Regions from separate parts of the Marinomonas algicola genome, predicted to be linked through region 1. Evidence: predicted binding sites of a transcription regulator. Region 1 holds the regulator's gene; each other region holds the start of a gene.
What was found. The regulator sigma-54, encoded in region 1, starts transcription at its own class of promoters, with help from an activator protein. The targets are predictions, from matches to a motif close to TGGCACNNNNNTTGCTNT.

Region 1 (5,633 bases):
GTACCGTGAGTTGGTTTCTAAAGGTGCTGAGCTTATTGTTGTTCCAGCTGCGTTTACCTATGTTACAGGTAAGGCGCATTGGAATACTTTATTAAGAGCCAGGGCAATAGAAAATCAAGTTTTTATAGTGGGTGTTAATCAATGTGGTTTTCATGGTAAGAACAGGCAAACGTACGGACACAGTGTTTGTTATTCTCCATGGGGAGAAGATTTAGGGCAGCTTGCTGATGAGCCGGATAATTTATATGTGAATATCGATACTGACAGAATACAGGAATGCAAGTCGTCAATGCCTGTACTAGAACATAGACGACTTACATAGCTATAGAAGAGGAACATTGTTGAACTTTAGACATTTATGCCTAATTTTTCTTCTTTTACCTCTCTGATATACTTAAATAGTTTTTTTCGGGAAGTGCTTTTTTTGCCTTCGGCAAGCTCTTTCACAGATTGTCTAACAAGTTGTCTAAAATGTTGGATATCTACATTCGGGTTTTCTTCTAAGTATTTTTGGACCTCTTCGGTGCTGTTTTCACCAATCAAAGAGTCTCGAAGCGCTTCAAGAGAATGGAAAAGTTTGTTGTGGGCAGCTGAGCTGCTGTCAAACAAAGCGACTCTTGCCTCAATAGCCTCAGCGTCTTCATTGCGCATAAGTCGTCCAATGTATTGCATATGACGACGCATGGCTTCTCTTTGGTTCAGTCGAGTGGCTTCCGTCAGAGCAGCACGAAGAGTGTCAGACATTTCAACTTTTTGCTGCTGTTGCTTACTCAAAGCGAGAAGTTTTTTGCCTAATACCTGCAACTCCTCCATTTCTCTTTTTATTTGAGTTTTGCTTTTGTAATTCTCGTCGTCTTCTAAATGTTCGAATTCTGTCATGTTGGCCTAAATAAGAAATATAGTTGCTAATCCAAGAAAGGAAAGAAATCCTACAACGTCAGTTACTGTGGTAAGGATTACGCTTCCTGCAAGGGCTGGGTCTATGCCTAAGCGATTTAGTGCTATGGGCAAAAGTGTGCCTGTAAGAGCGGCAAACAGAAGGTTAATCATGATTGCGCCCGCTATGATATAGGCTATCTCAAGGTTGTCAAACCAGAATGCTGTTAATGCGGCGACAACCGTAGCCCAAAGTATACCATTTAATAAGCCTACGATGATCTCTCGGTTGAGTAGCCAGCGAGTATTTGTTGAACCTATTTGTCCTAGGGCGATGCCTCGTATAACTAATGTTAGTACTTGGGAGCCTGCAATTCCACCCATACTGGCAACAATTGGCATTAATATAGCCAGTGCAACGACTTGATCAAGTGTGCCTTGAAAAAGCCCAATGACGTAAGAGGCTATGAAAGCCGTAATTAAATTAATACCAAGCCAAACCGCTCGCCTTCTGGTCGTCTTCATGACAGGAGAAAAGGTGTCTTCGTCGTCGTCAAGGCCCGCCATACTCAGCATAGAGTGCTCAGCTTCGTCACGGATAACATCAACAACATCATCTATGGTTATTCGGCCAAGTAACTTTCCACTTTTTTCGTCGATTACTGGCGCTGAAACCAGATCTAACTTTTCAAATACCTGTGCGACTTCTCTGGCTGATGTATTGGATGTTATTACCGTAGTCTCGGTATCCATAATTTCGCGTATAGTAGCGTTTGTATCGGCTACTAATAACTTTGTTAATGGCAGTGTGCCTAAAAAGCGGTCTGAGCGGCTGACAACTAATAAGTTATCAGTCATATCGGGTAGTTTCTTATGTCTTCTGAGGAAACGAAATACAATGTCAACGGTTATATTTGGGCGTATGGTAATTGTATCTGTATTCATTAAGCCACCAGCGGAGTCTTCTGGGTAGCTTAGTAGGGCTTCAACTCGTAATCTATTCTGTGCTGACATGGAGGCCAGCACTTCTTTAACAATTTTTTCTGGTAAGTGTTGTAGCATGTCAGCGAGGTCATCGGTCTCGAATTGCTCTGACACAGCTAAGAGTTGTTTAGTATCCATTTTTTTAAGGAAAGGAATACTAATGTCTTCAGTTAAATATTGAAGGATTTCACCTTCGTTTTTGCTATCAATTAGGTCCCAAAGAAGTTGTCTCTCTTTAGGGGGGGATGACTCTAATAAGCGAGCGACGTCTTGAGCCGGTAACGCGCCATTTAATAAATAGCGTATTTGGGAAGTGGTGCCAGCCTCAAGTGAGGCTGTTACGGCTTTTAGATGTGTTAGCGTCGCTTGCTCTGACATAATGACTTTTCTTAAATTGAAGGTCTATTCACCCTCACCAAAGCGGTTATTAATAAGCTCAATAATGGCTGTTAATGCAAGCTCTTCATCTTCACCATTTGCTTTGATAGTGATTTCAGTACCTTTACCTGCCGCTAACATCATCATGGCCATAATGCTTTTGCCATCTACGTTACGACCATCCTTTTCAATGGTGATATCACAGCTGAATTTAGATGTGGTTTCCACCAGTTTACCTGCCGCTCGTGCATGCAGTCCTAACTTGTTAATTATAGTAATAGATTGTTCTTGCATGTTTATCCTTGTAGCAGTTTTTCAAATGCTGCAAATAGTGATTCATTAGTTTGCGCTTCTCTTAAAGCGTTTAACCCATTGGGTGACTGTGCTAATTGTGCAATTTGAGCAAGTGTCGAGAGATGGGCGTCGCATTCACTTGGCGGTACAATGAGTGCAAAAATCAAATCTATAGGTTTTCTGTCTATAGAGTCAAAATCAATAGAGCTTTCTAACGACATAACTAATATTGCAGCATGATTAGCCGACTCTAATCGACAATGCGGGATAGCGATGCCTTCCCCGATTCCCGTACTACCAAGTTTTTCTCTGGCTAATAGTCCCGCGTAGATTGCATTTTCGTCACAATGTAATCTGTTTGATACCGCACTTGCTATATTTTCCAGTACTCTTTTTTTGCTGATAATCTTCTGTTTTGCCAGAGTCAATTCTGGTTTTAACATAGTAATAAGTGACATGAGTCTTTTATCCAGTATTAAACTAATCGTTTTCTTTCGTTTGAAGGAGGAATGTTCATTGCTTCTCTGTATTTTGCAACCGTTCTCCTTGCTACATTAATCCCTTGTTCTTCTAGAATGGTGGCTAATTTATTGTCACTTAATGGTTTCTTAGCAGGTTCTTCGGCAACAAGTTTTTTTATCATAGCGCGGATTGCTGTGGAAGAGCATTCTCCGCCTGAAGCCGTATTTACATGGCTTGAGAAAAAATATTTTAATTCGAATATTCCTTTCGGTGTATGCATGTATTTTTGCGTGGTCACGCGGGAAATAGTGGATTCGTGCATGCCCACTTCTTCGGCAACATCATGCAATACCATCGGCTTCATTGCTTCCTCGCCTTGCTCGAAAAAGTCTATCTGTTTTTCAACAATACAGCTAGCCACTTTTAGTAGTGTTTCATTGCGGCTTTGTAAACTCTTTATAAACCACTTGGCTTCTTGAAGTGAGTTTTTTATGTATGTTGCGTCCTCAGTATTCTTCAGAGTATTTGCCATTGTTGAATAGGTTTTGTTGATTTTTACTGGCGGTAGAGCGTCGTTGTTTAACTCAACCTGCCATTCACCATTTTTCTTCTTAACTGAGACATCTGGTATAACATAATCTGTGTCATCTGCATCAATTAAACTGCCTGGCCTTGGGTTGAGCTGCTGTATTAAATGAATAACGTCTTTTAATGTATCTTCTTTTAGTTTCGCGCGTCTACAAAGCTGGGAAAAATCTCGGTTACCTAAGAGGTTTAGATAGTGATCAACTACCGTTTTTGTATTTTTATACAAAGGGTGTGTTGAATAGGCTTCAAGTTGAACCAGCAAGCATTCTCGCAAATCAACGGAACATACCCCCACAGGGTCAAAGCGTTGTAGTCTATGTTGAACAGCAACAACTTCGTCTTCTTCTAAATCTTCAATGGTTCCCTGAAGAGAATCCCATATTTCATGCAGTGAGGCACCTAGGTAACCATCTGGTTGAACGCTTTCAATAAAAGAATAGGCAATTTCAATATCTCTGTCTGACATCGTAGTCAGGTTAAGTTGCCATATTAAGTGATCCTGAATGCTCTCAGAAGCGGAATTGCGACTTTCAAAATCAAAATCCCCTTCGAAACCTTGGGATTCAGACACGGCCGCGGAGCTTTGAAAGGTGTCTTCCCATGAGCTATCAATAGAGAGCTCTTCTGGAATACTATCCGTCCATTCAGATTCAATTGTGGCTTCTTCACTTGGCTGAGTTTCTGGCTCCTCTTGCTTTTTTTGTTCAGATTCGTTTGCCGTTGTCTCAGATGAGCTTTGTTCATCGTCAATTTCTAATAGGGGGTTTGACTCAAGAAATTCATGTATTTCTTGTTGTAAATCTATTGTAGAAAGCTGCAATAAGCGAATAGCTTGTTGTAGCTGCGGGGTCATGGTCAGTTGCTGACCCATTTTCAACTGTAGAGACTGCTTCATAGAGAAACGCTTTTTGTTTGATTATGTTGGAACGAGTTATGCATAGTACTCCCTTTTATTGGGAAATTAAAAGATTAAAGGCGGAAGTTCTCACCTAAATAAACCTTTTTTACTTGTTCATTGTTGATAATGGTCTCAGCATCGCCCGAAGCGATGATATGGCCGTTTCCGACAATGTAAGCTTTGTCGCAAATATCAAGGGTTTCCCTTACATTATGGTCTGTAATAAGAACCCCAATGCCGCTTTCTTGTAATTGCCTAATGATTTGTTTTATATCGCCAACAGAGATAGGGTCAACACCTGCAAAAGGTTCGTCTAATAATATAAATTTAGGGTTGGTTGCTAGGGCTCTGGCTATTTCTGCTCGTCGTCGCTCGCCTCCAGAAAGAGCCATGCCTAAATTCTTTCTAATATGAGTAATATGAAATTCTTCGAGAAGTTTTTCAAGTTCTTCTTTACGCTGTGTGTCTGTTAGGTCTTTTCTGGTTTCTAAAATGGCAAGGATATTGTTCTCAACAGACATTTTTCGAAATATAGACGCTTCCTGCGGAAGGTAGCCAATGCCTTTTTGAGCTCTAGAGTGCATGGCCAATGTCGTTACAGGTTCTCCATCAATATATATTTCACCGTTATCATTTTTAACCATGCCTACTATCATATAAAAACAAGTGGTTTTACCTGCTCCATTAGGACCCAGAAGACCAACGGCTTCACCGGACTCGACAGAAAGAGATACGTCAATTACGACAGGTCTTTTTTTATAGCTTTTCGCTAAGTTTTTAGCTTCCAGTAATGCCATTATTTACCTTCTTGTGTTTGCGGTAATAAAGTCATATTTACTCGACCTGAATCATCCCTTCGAGCTGTGAAGGTGCCTTTATCTATCATGTATTGAATGAAGTCAGCATTGATTTCGTCACCTTTAAGCTTTACGTAGCTTTGTCCACTTAATTCAAGCGTAGCGTCGGTTGTTTGATAACGAATTTTATCTCCATGGCTAATTATATGATTCCCATCTTCATCGATTTGTTGGCTGAATTTTGCAGGTGATCCCGTTGCATCCAGTTGGCGAAACTGGTTGGTGTCTGTTGAGCTTGTAACTTTTAGGTAATCGGCTTGAATGAAAATGGAGCCTTGCTTAACAGTGACATTACC
Region 2 (5,633 bases), 1.6 Mb from region 1:
CACCTTTATGCTATGGCGTAGCGGCCACCTATACACAAGTAGTAAGCCCTGTTGCTCCCTTTAATAATGCACAAGGTTCCATGTTAATGGCAACCATTGCCCTATTACCCATTGCTCTCTTTTTTACACCTAATACGACACCTAATGCAGTGGAATCGATTTCAGTAATTGCCCTTGGCGTTGTTTGTACTGGCGTGGCTTATCTGATTTTCTTTAAACTTTTAGAGGATATTGGCTCCTCTTCCTTGCTTACCGTTACCTTCCTGATTCCGATTTTTGGTGTCTTCTGGGGAGTGGTGTTTTTGGATGAAAAAGTAGGTATTCATACTTTTATCGGTGGCGTATTAGTGGTACTTGGTACGATGAAAACGACAGGGTTTTCATTTACAAAAGCGTTAAAGACAGAGCAATAAACCGTTTAGTATAAATGAGGAAGACTTTGGCTAGCTCGTATCGGCGAGTCTAGCCAAAGTTTATTATGCGGTAAAAGGAGGTTACATATCTTGATGTGGCCCAAACACCTCGTAATGAATTCGATCATCACTAACGCCAAATGTTTCCAGCTGTTGTTTTGCAAACTTCATAAAACCTATGGGTCCACAAAGATAGAAATCACCGTTTTCCAAAGGTAAATTCTCAATCGTGCTTAAGTCCATTAATCCGTGATGAATAAGAGGATCTTCACTGTGGTCGTTGTTGTACCAAGTATGATGAGTTAAATTAAGCGCTTGCGTTAGCTGTAAGACTCGCTTCTTGAAAGAGTGCTGCTGGCGATTCTCACAAGCGTGCAGATGCATGACAGGTCGCTGATAGCCTGTTTGAGCCAGGCTTTCCAAAATAGAAATCATAGGCGTTAAACCGACGCCAGCGGATAGGGTTACCACAGGTCGATTGCGATCAACAAAAAAGAAATCGCCTGCAGGGGCAAAGAGTTCAACCTCTTCATTTAACCGTAAGCCATCATGTAAGTAATTGGACACTAGCCCAGGCACTCCCATTACTTCTCGTTTTACTGAAATTCTATAGGTTTCACCATTCGCCGTATCAGATAAAGAGTATTGGCGTATTTGCTCATATTCTGAGTTTTTTGGTTGTACTTTTATACCGAGGTATTGACCTGGTAAAAAGCCAATAACCGCTTGTTGATCGAGAGGTTCAAAGATTAAGCTTTTCACCAGTTCGGACTCAATACGTTTTTCTATTAAGCGGAATTTTCTAGCGCCTTTCCAACCTCCTTCCGCCTCTGCTCTTGCTTGATAAAGAGCGCCTTCTCGCTGGATAAAAACATCGGCTAATTGCCCGTAAGCGGCGGTCCAAGCGTCTTCTATTTCAGAGGTAAAAGCATCTTGAGCAAGTTCACGTAAGGTTTCAATCAAATGGTGGCCAACGATGGCATAGTGATCAGCTTGAATAGAAAGGCTTGTGTGTTTTTGGGCAATTTTTTCGACGGCTTGCGTCAGTACTGGCAAGTTATCTATGTGCTTTGCATAGGCGGCAATTGCATTAAACAAGGCCAATGATTGGGCTCCAGAATGCTGGTTACTCATATTAAAAATATGTTTTAACTCTGGGTTATGCTTGAACATACGCTGATAGAAATGTTGGGTAAGGGAATTACCAACATCTTCTAATAAAGGAATAGTACTTTTTACGGTAGCAATCTGGCTTTCTGTAAGCATGGTTGTTCCTCGACGATAAAATTAAAAAAGCATTTTTAGTAAACCTATTTGCTGTATTGCATTGCCTATGCCAAGAAGTAAAAACCTTTATAAAACAATAATGCTAACAGAATTTAAAAATGATTCATGTCAAAATGACCTATAATATTTATAGGTTAAAATGACCTATTTAGGTCAAACTGTTTTAGTATTTAAGCGTGGCCGTTAAAGGTTAATACTGACCTTAGTGCCAATTCGAAAGAGAGTACGTTATGGCAGCCATATCTTCTAATGCGTTGATTGATCTTGCGATTGATTTAACAAACAGTGTTACAGGGATCGATAGGTTCGATCGATTATTGACAGTGATTCGTCAAACCATCTCTTGTGATGCGGTGGTACTCTTACGTCAACAGGGTCGAATTCTTGTTCCTTTGGCACAACACGGACTTTTAAAAGATACGCTTGGTCGACGTTTTGATATTGACTCCCACCCTCGTTTTTTAGAAATATGCCGCTCTAAAATTCCGATCGTGTTTGAAAAACATTCGCCTTTACCTGACCCATACGATGGCATGTTATTGCTTCACGAAGGGAATCTACCTATCCATGCTTGTATGGGGCTGCCATTACTTGTGGACAATGAAGTAATTGGCGTATTGACGTTAGATAGTATGGAACCGAATGTATTTGATGATATCCCTCAAAGAACACTTGATATCATTTCCGCCATGTCGGCCGCGACATTAAACACCTCAATGTTGCTGCAAACACTTGAAACCCAATCTCAACATGTGAAGAAAGTGGTTCTGGAGTTAACCACTGAAGCCTTAGTAAAGGACGGGGGTGAAATTATTGGCAACAGTCCTGCAATGTGTAAATTAAAGCACGAACTCGAAGTCGTAGCGCCCTCTGATTTTGCTACCTTAATTGAAGGGGAAACAGGCGTTGGCAAAGAGCTGGTGGCCCGAACTTTACATCATTGTTCGAGCCGTTCAGAAGGCCCTTTAGTGTATGTAAACTGCGCGGCTCTACCTGAGAATTTAGTGGAAAGTGAGCTTTTTGGCCATGTAAAAGGTGCCTTTACGGGGGCCGATCGTACTCGAGCAGGAAAATTTAGCTTAGCAAATGGTGGGACTTTATTTCTGGATGAGATCGGAGAGTTACCTTTAGCGGCACAAGGTAAATTGTTACGGGTATTACAAAGTCATGAAATTCAACCTGTAGGACAAGACGCTATTGAATATGTTGATGTGAGAATTCTTGCGGCGACAAATCGAGTGTTAGCGGAAGAGGTAAAGGCAAAGCGTTTTCGAGTGGATCTTTATCATAGGTTAAGCGTATTCCCTATTAAAGTACCGGCACTGAGAGAGCGTTCTGGTGATGTGCCATTATTAGCTGGGTATTTTGCGGAACAGACACGGCGAAAGTTGGGGTTGTCCCAGTTGATCATTGACTCACAAGCGTTGGAGCTGCTTAGCCATTACCATTGGCCTGGAAACGTACGAGAATTAGAACATGTGATTATTCGTGCCGCATTGCATGCTAAGGCGAATACACGTCATTCTATTCCCCGTATCTGTGTGGCGGATGTGAATTATTTATTTTCTTCAGAAGAGACGAGTTTGTTGTCTCTCGAACGATCATCTAAAAATCAAGTGAGTCAAACATCAGACTTTTCAACATCGTTAAAAGATGCCACCGATCAATTTCAACGCTCCATGATATTGCAAGCGTGGGAGCATGCGACTGGGAATTGGTCTGTTGCCGCTAAATTATTGTCTATGGATAGAGCGAACTTAATACGCTTAAGTAAGCGTTTAGGTATTACTGTGGTCAGGCAAATTAAAAGAGATTGATATCATAAGAACGGTTGATAAAAGTAAGTAGTGAATGATTTACTTCGCCTTATTAAATAGAGGCTATGGCTTAAGTTTTCTTCTGGATCGACTGTCTGGCGGCACTGACTTGACGAATACGTTCCGCTGGTATTTCTAACTGAATTAATAAGTAGCGGATTAATTCCTTAGGGTAAGCTTGCTTCTCTAATGCGATGGCCATGCAATCTAGCCACATTTTTTTATCTTCATAGCCTACATCTATGTGTGAGTGCGCTTGTGGAATACTGATGGAACCATATTTCTGGCTATATAAGCGTTCTCCTCCCATCCAACCAGATAGAAAACAATAGAGTTTATCAATGGACAGTTTTAAATCCGTTGGGTGCATGTCCCTGAGTTTTTTAAACTCACTTTGAGTGCTCATGGTTAGATAGAAATCTTCTACTAATTGATGTAATCCTTTGTGCCCTCCGACAGCCCTCAACGTACTATCACCTTTTCCGTAATCAATATTGTCTGGCTTATCTATTGTCATAAATGCTTCCTTTTGATGTTACATACTATTGAGCAAACGGGTTATTTTTCTTCTTTATCCATTTTTATGGAATTTCGGTATCCGCCTACTGAGGCCAATAAGCCAATGATGACACTCATAACGAAAGGGATCTCGAACAGTAACGTAATACTAAAAAATACGATACCGACGGCTAAACCTTCGACAATCGGTTTCAACTTCTTTTTCATAAACACTCCGAACAAAAATAGTATGACAGCCAGTTTAATAAAATCTGAATTAAATTGCTGCTTTTACCTGTTTTTTTTAATAGAGAGTGTATTTATACACTTGATCTTATTTTGTGGATAAATTTAGAGTAACATTATGACTTTGTATATTGGACGAATTGAGTACTTTGTCCCCATTTTTTGAAAAAAAGTATGTATAACACCTCATACTACCCACAATCCGATCGTTAAAATGTAGGCTGTGAATAACTTTTTACAGTATCTCATCTTGGTTATCCACAAAGGGTCAATGCCTTATGTCAGCGTTTTATTCGATAGTGAGCCGTTTCCAACAAGATCGTGCTGTGCATAACCGTATATGGCACATGTCATGGCCGCCTATGCTAGCGAACATTACAACGCCGCTATTAGGCCTAGTGGATACTATGGTGGTTGGGCACCTTGGCACCGCGACTCATATGGGCGCTGTCGCGATTGGGGCAAGTGTGTTTAGCTTTATTTTTTGGGCATTCGGCTTTTTACGTATGGGATCAACAGGGTTAACCGCTCAAGCCCTTGGTAAAAAAGACGTCACTCGTGTTCGTGAACTCTTATTTCAATCGGTTTTAATGGGCTTTTCTATTGGTCTATTATTGATTTTATGTAGAGGTCCTATTTTAGAATTAGCGATGTCTTTGATGTCTCCAAGTAAAGAGATTGAACCTTGGGCAAGAGTGTATTTTGAAGCGCGTATTATGAGTGCTCCAGCTGTATTAGCGGGTTATGCTTTGATTGGCTGGTTCTTCGGTATTCAATACTCCAAAGGTCCGTTGTGGGTCTTATTGGTGATTAATATCGCCAATATGATTTTGGATTATTACGCTGTATACCATCTTAATATGGCAAGTGACGGGGTGGCTTGGGCAACGGTGTGGTCGCACTACATTGGTGTGATTCTGGCCATCTTTCTGGCGGCTAAGAAATTACGCCATATGTCTGGCGCCGTTCCTGTCGTTGCTTTGATTAAATGGCGAGCTTATATTGAGTTGGTGCAAGTGAATCGCTATTTATTTGTACGAACGGTTCTGTTGTTAATTGTTATGAGCTTTTTTACAGCGCAAAGCGCGCAGCAAAGTGATGCAATTCTGGCGGCGAATTCCGTATTACTGACGTTTGTTCTCATTATTTCCAATGCATTGGATGGCTTTGCTTTTTCAGTGGAAGCCTTATGTGGTGAAGCAAAAGGGGCTAATAATCCATCACAATTTAGAAAAACCGTTATGTTAGCTTGTGTTTGGGCTTTGTTAACCGCCATCGGCCTAACGGCGATTTTTTGGCTATTTGGGAATGCTATTATCGGCTTTTTAACCAGTGTACCCTCCGTTAAGTCGGAGGCGGCTCTGTACCTGCC
Region 3 (5,633 bases), 1.8 Mb from region 1:
CTTACGATTTAGCGGCCATGAACCTTTCATTTAATGACGTTTCACAAGCATCAACCGCATTCTGAGTAATGTCTACCCATTTAGCACCGTATTCATTTTTAAACCAATCACGCACAGGTAATGCGGCTTCTTGGAACATTTTCTTCTCTTCTGCTGTTGGGGCGTAAATGGTACCACCACCTTCTTTAAAGGCATTGTATGCTTCAATTTGGCGACGTTTCGGCATCACTGTCGTGACCATTCTTAACGAATCAAAACCATCCGACATAATGCGCTGTAGATCTTCTGGCATTTCGCTAAAGGCATCATTATTCATCCACCACATGGAACCCATATAAGCATGGCCATCCAATGTCATGTATTTAATGTGTTCATTAAACTTCATTCCCATGATGTCAGTAATACCATTCTTTGTACCAGCCACTAAGCCAGTTGCTAATGAGGTATACACTTCTGGCCATGGCACGGCCGTTGGGTTACCACCCATTGCACGCACTAACTCCATTTGAATGGGTGAATTAATCGTACGAATTTTGGCGCCTTTCACATCGGCCGGTGTTTTGATTTGACGATCTGTTGTTGCGAAATTACGCCACCCGCCCGTATTACCAATGGTCATCAGGCGCATAGAACCCGTACGATCGAGCAGCTCTTTACGAATAGAGCCTGCTAGCAATTCACTGTCTAAGGCACACTCCGCCACTCGATCGTTGGGAAACATATAAGGGATATCAAGTGCTTGAATTTCGGGAAAGACACTAGAAAGACCACCAGTTGTGGTATTAAACACTTGTATTAGATTGGCCTGTAACGCTTCGATACATTCTGTTCCGTTACCACATAACTGGCCACCAGAATAAATAGTAACCGCAATACGGCCATTTGATTGAGCTTCAACATAATCCTTTAAAACCAAAGCACCATCATAATCTTCATCACTTGTATTAGATAAATGGACAACATTGATATTAAAGTCAGCCGCCATCAATGGCAAAGAAGCGGTCGCAATGCCTGCAGCGAGTAAAGTAGGTGCTAACGTGGTCAGCGTGGTTTTCAAGAGATTATTTTTTTTCATTATTATGCAGCTCCGTTATTATTTTGTGGCACTAATGAATACTTATACAGACGATAGAAGACGGTATAAGGACATTAAATTATTCTTCTCGTATCCATATCATGCCTGTTTTCATCATTGCATGATCATTAAGTTGTATTTTATATCTTACATAAGACCTATAACACAACCAAAGTGCCATGTTTTTTTCATTTTTTTATACAATAGCGGTATCACATACGATGCGCTTTTTTATCAAACCTGCCTATAAAAAGCCTTTATCTGTAACAATAAACGCATCTAATCATAAGAATTTGATCTATTTATAGTCTATAACTTACGTTTTTACTTAGCCTTTTTACAAAAAAAATCAGCACTTTTTCTGTATGGTCAAATTGGCACAACAATTGAATCACAAACACAACTATCGAGTTTGCGCTCCACTTACTGGGTAGGCCGCGACACTTTTCACAACATCGCACAATTATTGAGCACAGTGTTTTTAATGCGCGTCCTTTTTGGTGCGCCTTCTACCTTGAGGAGCTTATGGCTGACTTTTATTGGTTACTGATTACATCCGCACTTGTGTTTATGATGCAAGCTGGATTTTTATGCTTAGAAAGTGGGCTCATTCGTAGTAAAAACAGTATCAATGTCGCGGCTAAAAACATTTCTGACTTTATCATTTCCACCACTATTTTTTGGTGCTTTGGCTTCGGCATTATGTTCGGGGAGTCGGTTTGGGGGCTTTTTGGTCAGAGTGATTTCTTCTTTAATGACACGCACTCGGCCTGGGAAATGAGTTTCTTCCTATTCCAAATGATGTTCTGTGGCACCGCCGCCACACTCACCTCCGGAGCGGTGGCAGAGCGCATGACCTTTCTTGGTTATATCGCCATTACTGTTATTTTAAGCTCTATTATTTACCCTATCGTAGGGCATTGGGCATGGTCTAGTGTCTACGATCAGCAAAGTACATCCGGTTGGCTTGAGTCCCTTGGCTTTATTGATTTTGCTGGCTCTACCGTGGTGCATTCTGTTGGCGGCTGGGTCGCGTTAGTATGCGTCATCATCATAGGCCCAAGGTTAGGGCGTTTTGAACAAGGTATCCGCTTACCTCCTGGTAACAATTTACCACTCTCAGCATTGGGCGCGTTATTAATATGGTTCGGTTGGTTTGGCTTCAATGGTGGCAGCACATTAGAGCTCAATAATGATGTGCCAATGATCATTCTAAACACCTTTGTTTCAGCCGCTTGGGGAGGACTTATTGCGGCAGGTCTACATTATTTCAAAGAAGGTTATGTCAACGTCGGCTTTATAATGAACGGGGCGATTGCGGGTTTAGTGGGTATTACAGCCTCCTGCCATGTCGTATCCCCTGGTGCATCCGTTATTATTGGTGCGGTGTCAGGAGTGATTATGTACTACGGCAGTATGTTTATGGAAAAGTGGCGTCTCGATGATGCGTTAGACGTTGTGCCTGTGCACCTCTTCGCCGGTATTTGGGGCACATTATGTGTCGCTCTCTTTGGTCAAGCGGAAAAAATTAATAACGGACTTACCTTTTTTGAGCAGCTTGGCATCCAAGTAGTAGGTATTATTTCGATTGGCGTATATTGTTTTTCTATCGGCTACATTGCCGTCTCACTATTAAATCGTTTGATGCCATTAAGAGCAACGAAAGAGCAAGAGGAACAAGGCTTAAACGTAGCCGAGCATCGCGCCTCCACTGAGCTTTTTAATCTACTCACTTCCATGCAACACCAGCAAAATAATGCTGATTTCTCTCATCCTGTACCAGAAGAGCCTTTTACTGAAGTCGGTCAAATTGCTCGTAAATACAATCAGGTTCTGCATAGAGTCAGTACCGAAATCAATCAGCGAGACGAGGCTCTAGCTCGCTTTCAAGAAAGTGAAATGCGTAAATCGGCTATTTTAAATTCATCCATGGATTCCATCGTCTCGATTAATCATTACGGCACCATTATTGAATTTAACCCCGCAGCGGAACGCACTTTCGGCTGTCTAAAAAAGCAGGTTGAAGGTAAAAGCTTCATTGAGCTTTTTATTTTAGAGGAGGATAGGCCAACTATATTGGCGAGTCTCAATTCCGGGTTTTCCACATCATCAGGATTAATTCTAAATCGACGCAATCCTTTCCATTTAAAAAGAGACCCTAACCACCACTTCCCAGCCGAAATTGCCATTACCAAAGCCAATTACGACTCATCTTTAAAGAACGAATACACCTTGCATATAAGAGACATGTCTCGACACCTTAAACTTCAGGAAAGACTAAAATTTTTAGCCTATAGAGACCCTCTTACTCACCTCTACAATCGAACCTATTTAATGGACAAATTGGTGCGGACATTCCCATCTGATTCGACCCCCAAAAGCGCCGTTGGACTCCTTTTCTTAGATTTGGACAATTTCAAAATCATCAACGATACCTTAGGCCATAAAGCGGGCGATGAATTATTATGTGAAGTCGCCAATCGGCTGAGATCGGTTTCCAATGAATCTGATGTCATCTCTCGTTGGGGAGGAGATGAGTTTGTCTTTATGATGACGGATCAGGTCACGGAGCACCATTTAAAACAACGCGCTCAACAAATATTGGACAGCATGAGAAATCCAGTAAAGTTGAATGGGCAACTGTTAACTATTCCTACCAGCATAGGCGTTACCTTTTCTCATAATCAAAAGATGGATGCGGAAAAGTTAATACAACAAGCCGACATAGCGATGTACTACGCCAAAGAAAAAGGCCGTGATAATGCCCAATTCTTCACACCAGACATGGCCAACACCGTTAATATAAAATTCGAAATCGACAAAGAAATAAAAGAAGCGCTGGTTTTAGATCAATTTTCTTTGGTGTTTCAGCCAAAAGTGTTTATGAGTAAGGACTATATTCTGGGGTTAGAAGCTCTAGTTCGTTGGGAACATCCAACAAAGGGCCCAATTCTGCCGGCCGAATTTATTCCCATTGCAGAAGAAACCAGTCTTATTATTAAAGTTGACGAATGGGTTATCAACCAAGCCTTAAAGCAGTTAGTTGAATGGCGTACTCAAGGTGTCGAGATCGTGCCTGTTGCGGTAAACATATCAGGCCGCCATTTAGTTTCAGACTCTTTAGTACCCTACATTGCTGAAAGATTAGAGTTTTATAATATTGAAGGCCATTTCTTGGAGATTGAAATTACCGAAGGCGTTCTATTAAAGGATATTGAGCGCTGCATTGCGTCCATGGCTGATTTAAAATCATTGAACATTCAAATCTCTGTCGACGATTTTGGGACTGGCTATTCTTCTCTGAGTTATTTAAAACGCCTGCCTCTGGATGTATTGAAGATTGATCATTCTTTCGTTGATGAGTGCTCAAGTCATGCTGAGGATGCCAAAATTTGCGGTACTATTTTGCATTTGGCGAGAAATTTAGAGTTAATAGCGGTCGCAGAAGGCGTTGAGACAGCAGAACAAGTTACTACGTTGAAGTCTTTGGGATGCCAAATATTTCAGGGCTACTTTTTTTACAAGCCGATGGACAGCCTGGCCATAACCAAATTACTGAGCCCCACTAAAGCGCCAGTTTAAAAGGGGTTTTGTAGGCCAAAACAATGCGTTCCATCATAAAGTACTCGGGAAAATGCTTTTTTATAAAATAAGGAATTGCATAAAATTGCGGAATTGTTACTGTGTATTCTGAAACAATAACAATAGGTTATATCTATTTCCGATAAGGCGTTCCATGACTCAAGAAAACCGACCCTCACCACAATTCAAACCTCTTTATGAACAAGTTAAAGAGCTCATTATTGAACGCATTGTTGAGGGCGTCTGGAAACCGGGTGAAGTCCTACCGAGCGAATTCCAGCTTGCGGATAGACTCAATGTCAGTCAAGGCACCGTTCGTAAAGCACTTAATACGCTGACGGAAGAAAATGTGGTCTTTCGCCGTCAAGGGGTGGGCACCTTTGTGTCTAAACACACGTTACAAGAAATGCTTTTCCACTTTTTCCGCTTCAAACACAACAATGGAGAAAGTGATACCCTCCCAAGTGCAGACATAATCGACATACAAATCCTAGAAGCCGAACCTAAAGTGGCTCAAGCTTTACACTTAACGACAACCGATAAAGTCATTCGTTTACATAGAGTTAGAATCATTAATAACGAACCCTGTATAAGAGAATTGATTTATTTACCTCATCGTTATTTTGGCGACTTACACCTTGAAGAGACGTTGCCGCACGCACTTTATAACTTCTACCAAAACACCTTTAACATCAGTATCCGTAATGCTGTCGATTCAATAACCGCCGTTTTAAGCGATGAAATAGATGCCCAAATGCTCTCCATCGACGTTGGTCAACCCTTACTAGAAGTTGAGCGAGTGGCCACAGCGTTAGACGGTCGATTAGTGGAATACAGTATCAGCCGTGCGCACAGTAGCAATATGCATTACGAAGTAAAAATAACCTAACGCCCTCCTCTTCTGCCCTAAAAAAACGCCCTGAACATGAGTTACAGGGCCTTTTGATACAACTCAGTTTTCACCTTAACTACTCAA

Region 2: a site for sigma-54 is predicted at 1,735-1,752, ahead of hmpA (NO-inducible flavohemoprotein). Genes of this name have one in related genera too.
Region 3: a site for sigma-54 is predicted at 1,451-1,468, ahead of amt (ammonium transporter). Genes of this name have one in related genera too.

The regions. Positions count from the first base shown of each region.
Region 1 is NZ_CP061941.1:1,665,168-1,670,800, forward strand. It holds gene IEZ33_RS07495 (carbon-nitrogen hydrolase family protein) at 1-322, shown strand, start outside; gene yjgA (ribosome biogenesis factor YjgA) at 349-879, opposite strand; gene mgtE (magnesium transporter) at 886-2,238, opposite strand; gene IEZ33_RS07510 (HPr family phosphocarrier protein) at 2,263-2,532, opposite strand; gene IEZ33_RS07515 (PTS sugar transporter subunit IIA) at 2,535-2,990, opposite strand; gene IEZ33_RS07520 (RNA polymerase factor sigma-54) at 3,008-4,477, opposite strand; gene lptB (LPS export ABC transporter ATP-binding protein) at 4,552-5,277, opposite strand; gene lptA (lipopolysaccharide transport periplasmic protein LptA) at 5,277-5,633, opposite strand, start outside.
Region 2 is NZ_CP061941.1:32,165-37,797, forward strand. It holds gene IEZ33_RS00140 (DMT family transporter) at 1-413, shown strand, start outside; gene hmpA (NO-inducible flavohemoprotein) at 495-1,679, opposite strand; gene norR (nitric oxide reductase transcriptional regulator NorR) at 1,931-3,517, shown strand; gene IEZ33_RS00155 (group II truncated hemoglobin) at 3,588-4,034, opposite strand; gene IEZ33_RS00160 (hypothetical protein) at 4,076-4,243, opposite strand; gene IEZ33_RS00165 (MATE family efflux transporter) at 4,540-5,633, shown strand, end outside.
Region 3 is NZ_CP061941.1:4,178,850-4,184,482, forward strand. It holds gene IEZ33_RS19200 (TRAP transporter substrate-binding protein) at 2-1,075, opposite strand; gene amt (ammonium transporter) at 1,601-4,657, shown strand; gene IEZ33_RS19210 (GntR family transcriptional regulator) at 4,812-5,546, shown strand.